Linked DNA regions of Thiohalobacter thiocyanaticus. The protein of the gene in region 2 interacts with the protein of the main gene of each other region in a pairwise test. Links are inferred from orthologs where the notes say so. Each region holds a gene or a part of one and is shown on either strand. Other genes may lie near its edges.

Region 1 (2,840 bases), 1.8 Mb from region 2 along the record:
TGTACTGCAGCCCGAGCTCCACGTTGTACTGGGCAGCACTCCGGTCCTCGTTGTCCCTGACGCCGGTTCCGGCACAGCCGCCTGCCAGCAGGGTGACCAACAGCAGCGTGAACAGCCCGTGCCTCATCCACGGACCTCCTGCACCGCCACCTCGAGTTGCCGCTCGCGACGGCGGGTGCGGTCGCGGAACTCCCCGGCCAGCTGGCCGCAGGCGGCGGCGATGTCATCGCCGCGGGTCTTGCGGGTGACGGTGACGATGCCGCCGTTGATGAGGATGTTCTGGAATTCCAGGATGCGCTGCGGATCGCTGCTCACATACGCGGTATTCGGGAACGGATTGAACGGGATCAGGTTGACCTTGGACGGCACCCGACGCAGCAGCCGCAGCAGCTCACGGGCGTGCGCATCGGAGTCGTTCACGCCGGCCAGCATGACGTACTCGAAGGTCACCCGCCGGCGGGGCTCGTCGGCCACGTAGCGCCGACAGGCCTCCATCAGTTCGGCGATGGGGTATTTCCGGTTGATCGGCACCAGTTCGTTGCGCAGTTCGTCATTGGTCGCATGCAGCGACACGGCCAGACTGACGTCGCACTCGGCCCTGAGCCGATCCAGTTCGGGCACGATACCGGAGGTACTGAGGGTGATACGGCGTTTGGACAGACCGAAGGCCAGGTCGTCACGCATGATGTTCATGGCCCGCACCACGGCGTCGTAATTGAGCAGCGGCTCGCCCATGCCCATCATCACGACGTTGGTGATGGCGCGCTTGTACTGCACGTCGCCGCCCAGGGCGCGGCTGGCCAGCAGCACCTGGCCGATGATCTCGGCAGTGGTGAGGTTACGGTTGAACCCCTGCTGGGCGGTGGAGCAGAAACTGCAGTTGAGCATGCAGCCCACCTGCGAGGAGACGCACAGGGTGCCGCGCTCCTTTTCGGGGATGAACACGGTCTCGATGCAGTTGCCGTCAGCCAGCTGCAGCAGCAGCTTGCGCGAGCCGTCGGCGGACAGCCGGTCCATGACCACCCGCGGCAGTTCCATGCGGGCCGCATTGTGCAGGCGCTCGCGCAGGGCCTTGCTCAGGTTGGACATGCCGGCGAAGTCGTCGACATCGAGCTGGTAGATCCACTTCATCACCTGCTGGGCGCGGAAGGACTTCTCGCCCATGGCGGCGAAGAAGCCCTCCAGGCCCCTGCGGTCCAGGTCCAGCAGATTGGTTGTGCGCGGGTCGGACATGCCGTTGCCCGGCCGCGGCATCAGCAGACGCCGGGGCCGGATTTCACTCCTTCAGCGTGTGCGCGGGCACAGCTCGTCGGATTTGAAGAAAAACTCGATTTCGGTCTTCGCCGTCTCCGGACCGTCGGAGCCGTGCACGGCATTCTCGTCCACGGTCTCGGCGAAATCGGCACGGATGGTGCCGGGCGCGGCCTCCCCGGGGTTGGTCGCGCCCATGATCACGCGGTTGCGGTTGATGGCATCCTCGCCTTCCAGCACCTGCACCATGACCGGGCCGGACGTCATGAAGTCGACCAGTTCATTATAAAAGGGCCGCTCCCTGTGGACCGCGTAGAAGGCCCCGGCCTGCTCGCGGGACAGGTGCATCATCTTTGCCGCCACAATCCGCAGGCCCTGGTCCTCGAACCGGCTGTAGATCTTGCCGATCAGATTCCCGGCCACGGCATCGGGCTTGATGATCGAGAGGGTGCGTTCCACCGCCATTAACCGAATTCTCCAAGTAACGGATTGATTTTCGCTGGATAATATAACATAAACCCGCGTGGTGACGCGGGTTTGACCGGAAAGGGATACAGTTTACCCAAATCCCCGTGTCACGGGCAATCAGACCGACTCCTCGATCCAGGCCAGCTGGATCGCCTCCAGCGCCTTCTCCCCGCCCTGCCCCGGGTCGTCATCGAACTCGGACAGCTCCAGTATCCACTGGCGCAGTTCAACGAAGTTCACATACTTGGGATCCGCCTCCGGATGCGCCTGGTTCAGCGCGGCCGCAATCGCCAGCGAATCCGTCCACTTCAGCCCCATGTCCATGGTACCTTTTCCCGGCTAGGTGGTTGGGGTATACAGGGATTCCGTGGCGCAGACAAGCCCGCACCGCGCCACGCGTCGGCTCAGGCGCGGATCGGGTCGAAATGGACAGGAATGTCGCCGTTATGGCGCTGCTGAGCCTCGAGTTCCTGGCGTTCGGCAACCTCGAGCACACCACCATTGCGCATCAACTCGCCCAGGGTAATCCGGTCAAGGAAGGTGCGGATCTGGCTGCTCAACTCCATCCACAATTCATGGGTCAGACAGCGCTGATCATTGTGGCAGTTGGCCAGGCCGCCGCAGCGGGTGGTATCGACATTCTCGTCCACCGCCAGGATGACGGCCGAGACGGGGATGTCGTCGGAATCGCGGCTGAGCGAATAGCCGCCGCCGGGTCCGCGGGTGCTGACCACCAGATTCTGCTTGCGCAGGCGGGTGAACAGCTGCTCCAGGTAGGACAGCGAAATACCCTGGCGCTCGGAGATCTCGGCCAGCTTGACCGGGCCCTGGCCGGCATGCAGCGCCAGGTCCAGCATGGCGGTGACGGCATAGCGGCCCTTGGTCGTCAGTTTCATGGCATCGGTCCCTCTGGTCTCTGGGTAAGGGTAATCTTATAACTATCCCATATCCTACTGTTTTTATCAAGTATTCTTCCCCGATCCGGGGCCTTCCTCCGGGGAATCGTCCTGGGGTTCGCTCGGCTCGAGTTCCCGTACCGGGGAAGCGGTCTTGATCTCGCAGGAACCCAGTTCCGGCAACTGCAGATCCGCCACCTCCATACCCAGGCTTTTCAGGCCCTT
Region 2 (5,614 bases):
TTTCCTTCAAGCTGCGCGGGGCCTACAACCGCATTGCCCATCTCGACGATGACGCCTGCGCCAAGGGCGTGATCGCGGCCTCGGCCGGCAACCATGCCCAGGGCGTGGCGCTGGGGGCGCAGTACCGCGGCATCAAGGCCCTGATCGTAATGCCGCGCACCACGCCCCAGATCAAGGTGGATGCGGTGCGCAGCTTCGGCGCGAGGATCGTGCTGCACGGCGACAGCTATGACGAGGCCTACGCCCACGCCATGGAACTGGTGGAGAAGCAGGGACTGACCTTCGTTCACCCCTTCGATGATCCGCTGGTCATCGCCGGCCAGGGTACGGTGGGCATGGAGATTCTGCGCCAGTTCTCGGGCGATCCGGACGCGGTGTTCGTTCCGGTGGGCGGCGGCGGGCTCATTGCCGGCATTGCCGCCTACATCAAGACCCTGCGTCCGCACATCCGCATCGTCGGGGTGGAACCGGAAGATGCCCCCAGCCTGTACACGGCCATGCAGCGCCAGCGCCGGGTCACGCTCAAGCAGGTCGGCATTTTCGCTGACGGCGCGGCTGTGCGTACTGTCGGCAAGGAGCCCTTCCGCATCGCCCGCAAGCTGGTCGACGAGGTCATCCTGGTCAGCACCGACGAGATCTGCGCGGCCATCAAGGACATCTATGACGACACCCGCTCCATTGTCGAGCCCGCCGGGGCCCTGTCGGTGGCGGGGATGAAGCGTTATGTGGAGACCCATGGCACCACAGATCAGGACCTGGTCACCATCAGCAGCGGGGCCAACATCAATTTCGACCGCCTGCGCCACGTGGCCGAGCGGGCCGAACTGGGCGAGCGTCGCGAGGCGCTGCTGGCCGTGACCATCCCCGAACGCCCGGGCAGCTTCCGCGCCTTCTGCAAGGCCATCGGCCAGCGCAGTATCACCGAGTTCAACTATCGTTATTCGGATGCCGCTGAAGCGCACGTGTTCGCCGGGGTGGAGATGACCGGCGGGGAGGAGGAGCGCCGGGAGTTGGTCGAACGGCTGCAGGCCGAGGGCTATCCGGTGCTGGACATGACCGACAACGAGATGGCCAAGCTGCACATCCGTCACCTGGTCGGCGGTCATGCCGGCGGGCTGGAGGACGAGATCCTGTACCGCTTCGAGTTCCCCGAGCGCCCCGGCGCCCTGCTGAAATTCCTCACCGCCATCGGTCAGCACTGGAATATCAGTCTGTTTCACTACCGCAACCACGGCGCGGCCTACGGCCGGGTGCTGGCCGGCATCCAGGTGCCGGTGAAGGACCGCAAGCGCTTCCGCGAGTACCTGGACAAGGTCGGCTATCCCTACTGGGAGGAGGACGGCAACCCGGCCTATGAGTTGTTCCTGGGGTGAAATTCAAGAGCAAAGAGCGCCACGGAATACACGGAAAGCACGGACACAAATACCGTATAGCCACGAAACCCACGAAATCCACTAAAAATGTAATATCGCATCGCCATGGCGCTACGCGCCTGGCGATGCATAAATAAGATATTTCGTGGATTTGGTGGATTTCGTGGCGTATTCGCTCTGACGGATCAGCAGGACGTCACATCCGCATGCAGGCCCATCCGGTTGAGCTGGTTGATGATGGGCATCGGCATACCGCGCTGCGGTTCGTATTCCACCAGCAGGTCATGCGGCAGCCGGCTGTTGACCTCGACGTCGGTGACGAAGGACAGGCCGCCGATCGTCTCATGCAGTTCCTGCAGCTGTTCCGGAGTCAGTTCCTCATCGATATGGATATAGATGGTATGCATCATAACGGCCTCCTGCGCCTTCAAGGCGCGATCGCCGGCATCGACCGGGATGCCTTTACCTTCCTATAGTAGAGGCCGTGGAGCGGGTCAAGCGATGGTCTCGCCAGCGATCATATGGTTTTTGTCCGTGCTTTCCGTGCAGTCCGTGGCGCTTTTGCTTTTTATTCCAGCCCGAGGATGAAATCCCACTGCCGCTTCGTCACCGGCATGATGGACAACCGGTTGCCCTTACGCACCAGGGGCATGTCCTCCAGTTCCTTGTATTGCTTCAGTTCCGACAGCGGTATGTTGCGCTTGAGCTTGCGCACGTACTGCACGTCCACCATGAACCAGCGGGGATTGTCCGGATCGCTCTTGGGGTCGTGGTATTTGGCCTCGGGATCGAAGGCGGTGTGGTCGGGATAGCCCTCTTTCACGACCTTCATGATGCCGACGATGCCGGGCTCGTCACAGTTGGAGTGATAGAAAAAGACCTGATCGCCCTTTTTCATTTCGTCCCGCATCATGTTGCGCGCCTGATAGTTGCGCACGCCGTCCCAGTGCTCGGTCTTCTTCGGCGCCTGTTTCAGGTGGTCGATGCCGAAGACGTCGGGTTCCGATTTCATCAGCCAGTAGTTCATCTTTATCTCCTGTTTGGGCTGAGGCCTGTATTTGCTCCCGGCGGCTTTAACGCAGAGGCCGCAAAGGCGCAGAGACGCAAAGATATTTATTATTCGATTACTCTGCGCCTCCGCGTCTCTGCGTACTCTGCGTTATTCCCGCCCGCGTTTGGAAGTAGTATTAAAATCGAACAGGGATATCCTGGCCTCCGTTACCACCCCGGCCAGCGGCACGTCCCAGGGCTGGTGGTCGAGTTGCGGCTGGCGCTGGAACTCGTAGGCCAGCCCCAGCAATCTGGGCCGGCGGTAACTGCGGTGGCGGGCGAGGTAGGCGAAGCTGCGGTCGTAGAAGCCGCCGCCCATGCCCAGGCGGTTGCCCTGGTTGTCGAAGGCGACCAGCGGGGCCAGCACCAGATCGAGCCGATGGGGCGAGACGCGGGTGTGGGCCGCGCGCGCCGGCTCCAGGATACCGAAGCGGTTGGGGACCAGTTTGTCCTCGGGCCTGTAGGGCGCGAACCAGAGCCGGTTCTCGCCGCAGGGCAGCAGTACCGGCAGGTAGAGGATCTTGCCCATGGTCCAGGCGCGCTGCATCAACGGGGTGGCGTCGACTTCGCCGTCCACCGCCAGATAGGCGGCAATGTGGCGGCTGGCATAGAACAGCTTGTGCCGGTGCAGGCGGCGGTCCACGGCCTCGGCGAGTTGCTGCCGCTGGCGGGGGCTGAGGGCGCGTCGGGCCTGGCGCATGCGGCGGCGCAGCGATCTGCGGTCGGTCATGTTTTTATGTCAAAGATCAAGAGCGCCATGGAAAACACGGAAAGCACGGACGTGAAAGATCTATGGTAGGTCGGGTTAGCAAAGCGTAATCCGACATGTGCCGCGGAAAGTGTCGGGTTACGCCCTGCGGGCTAACCCGACCTACGAATACATTGTTCACGTCCGTGTTTTCCGTGGCTATAAATAAAGGCGGCACCCTCCGCCCGTACCGTTGCGGCCGTTGACCTTGAACCGTAAGTTCAAGTTGGGAACTTCGCAGCGTACCTTCAGGCTTACCGCGCATGGCGGTCGTGCGCACCGGCCGCTGAAGCCTGTTCCCGAGGTCAAAGATTGTCGGCTCAAGAATTACCTGACCGCTGACCTGTAGCGCAGGGGGTGCCGTGGGGACAGTATAACGCATCCGGGGGCGGGGCTCTCAAGGGGTGATCAAGAGCGCCACGGAATACACGGAAGGCACGGAAATTTCTGTGTTTCATTGCCGGGTCGCTATGCGCCCGGCAAAGAATGAAATGTTTTCGCTTTGGTTTTTGTCCGTGTTTTTCCGTGTATTCCGTGGCGCTTTCTATTATTTCGGAAAAATCACAATTCCAGCTGATTGCCCTTGTTCAGGGCCAGCTCGATCTTTTCCTGCAGGCTGCGGATGCGGGTGCTGATGTTCTGATAGTAGTCCTGCTTGCGGTTCTGCTTCTCGAGCAGTTCATGTGCCAGGTTCAGCGCGGCCATGACGGCGATGCGGTCGGTGCCGATGATCTTGCTGTTGTCGCGGATCTCGCGCATCCTGGCGCTGAGGTATTCAGCCGAGGCGATGAGACCGTCGCGTTCCTCCTCGGGGCAGGAAATGCGGTAGTCCTTGTCCAGGATCTTGACGGTGATCGGCTTGGCATCCGTCCCCTGGCTCACGTGCTCTGCTCCATGGCCTTGAGGCGGCTGATCATGGCCTCGACCCGGCTGCGGGCCATTTCGTTGCGCTCGACCAGCTGGGACCGTTCCGAGGTCAGGCTGTGCTGCTGGGCGCGCAGGGAACGGTTCTCCTCCTTGAGCCGCTCGACCGTGCGGATCAGTTCGTCAATGCGGAATTCCAGGCGCTTAAGTTCCTGTTCCGCCATTTGTTGTACGCTGTCCTTTTCCATGGCGTTCACTATAGATCGGTGGCTTGACAGGGTCAATTGTCCGTGTGTCAGCGGCCTGCATGGCGTTGCTCAGGATTGGGGCCGCAGATATGTCATAATGGCGGCGAATTCTGCCGAATCTTGATTCCCGCCATGACGACGACGACCGACAGCTATCAACGCCTGGAAGCCAGCCTGGCCCGGGCCCGCTCCGAGCTTGACGCCGCCGAGGCCCAGGGCCTGTTCTGCGGCCTGCTGTGCGCGTCCGGACGGGTCAATGAAACACAATGGCTGAGCGAGATCTTCGAGGAGGGCGTCGATACCGACAGCGCCGCGGTCGAGGCCTGCCGCAAGGAGCTCAACAGCCTGGCGGAGTCTCTGAGTACGGCGCTGTACTCGGGCGACATGGAACTGGAACTGATGCTGCCGGATGACGAGGCCCCGCTGGGCGACCGTACCGAGGCGCTGGGCAGCTGGTGCCACGGTTTCCTGTTCGGCCTGGGACTGGGCGGCGTCCGCCAGGATGAGATCCGTTCGCCCGAGGTGCGTGAGCTGTTGCAGGACATGGGTGAGATCGCCCGCCTGAACCTGGACGGGGAAGAGGGCAGCGAGGAGGACGAGGCCGCGCTGACCGAGATCGTGGAGTACCTGCGGGTCGGGGTGCTCTACATCGCCGAGATGCTGCAGCCCCTCCAGGCGCCGCCGCGGCTGCAGTAGGGCCCGTCATTGCGAGGAGCACAGCGACGTGGCAATCTCCAGCTGATTCATTCTTCATTATGGGATTGCCGCGCTGCGTTTATGCCCTTCCGGACATTCGTCCATGACGGGAAAGTTGCGCGCAACCTGCCAGGGAACACGCCATGACCCCGAAGGAATTCGCCCGCCGCCGCCGCCAGCTGATGCGCATGATGGGGCCGGACTCGGTGGCCATACTGCCCACCGCGCCCGAATGCATCCGCAACCGGGACGTGGAGTTTCCGTTCCGGCCCGACAGCGACTTCTATTACCTCACCGGGTTTCACGAACCCGAAGCGGTCATGGTGCTGGCGCCGGGGCGCGATCATGGCGAATTCATCCTGTTCTGTCGCGAGCGCGATCCGGTCAGGGAGACCTGGACCGGACGCCGCGCCGGCCCCGAGGGCGCCTGCAACGATTACGGCGCCGACGATGCCTTCCCCATCGGCGACATCGATGACATCCTGCCCGGCCTGATGGAGGGCCGCGAGCGGGTGTTCTACACCATGGGGCTGCGTGCTGATTTCGATCAGCGCATGCTGGGCTGGCTCAACCGCATCCGCGCCGCCAGCCGCGGCGGTGAGCGCACCCCGGACGAGCTCATCGCCCTGGAGCAC

Evidence for each region. The genes of interacting proteins can lie anywhere in the genome.
Region 1: the proteins of CFK21_RS14250 (region 2) and ndk interact in binary tests that used the Escherichia coli proteins (3 or more experiments, as listed by UniProt). The link is inferred for Thiohalobacter thiocyanaticus from one-to-one orthologs.

The regions. Positions count from the first base shown.
Region 1 is NZ_AP018052.1:1,293,553-1,296,392, reverse strand. It holds ndk (nucleoside-diphosphate kinase), read right to left. Parts: upstream 1,717-2,840; coding sequence 1,285-1,716; downstream 1-1,284. Other genes in the region: cysE (serine O-acetyltransferase), read right to left, coding at 2,682-2,840; CFK21_RS06035 (Fe-S cluster assembly transcription factor), read right to left, coding at 2,124-2,615; iscX (Fe-S cluster assembly protein IscX), read right to left, coding at 1,837-2,037; rlmN (23S rRNA (adenine(2503)-C(2))-methyltransferase RlmN), read right to left, coding at 124-1,233; pilW (type IV pilus biogenesis/stability protein PilW), read right to left, coding at 1-127. UniProt on the Escherichia coli protein: Major role in the synthesis of nucleoside triphosphates other than ATP. The ATP gamma phosphate is transferred to the NDP beta phosphate via a ping-pong mechanism, using a phosphorylated active-site intermediate.
Region 2 is NZ_AP018052.1:3,078,299-3,083,912, reverse strand. Bases 1,344-4,161 are described here. They hold CFK21_RS14250 (5-formyltetrahydrofolate cyclo-ligase), read right to left. Parts: upstream 3,154-4,161; coding sequence 2,533-3,153; downstream 1,344-2,532. Other genes in these bases: CFK21_RS14235 (TIGR02449 family protein), read right to left, coding at 4,050-4,161; CFK21_RS14240 (cell division protein ZapA), read right to left, coding at 3,733-4,053; CFK21_RS14255 (EVE domain-containing protein), read right to left, coding at 1,942-2,400; CFK21_RS14260 (hypothetical protein), read right to left, coding at 1,559-1,783; ilvA (threonine ammonia-lyase, biosynthetic), read left to right, coding at 1,344-1,373. In the rest of the region: more of ilvA, read left to right, coding at 1-1,343; more of CFK21_RS14235, read right to left, coding at 4,162-4,259; CFK21_RS14230 (UPF0149 family protein), read left to right, coding at 4,416-4,979; pepP (Xaa-Pro aminopeptidase), read left to right, coding at 5,123-5,614. UniProt on the Escherichia coli protein: Involved in the removal of 5-formyltetrahydrofolate.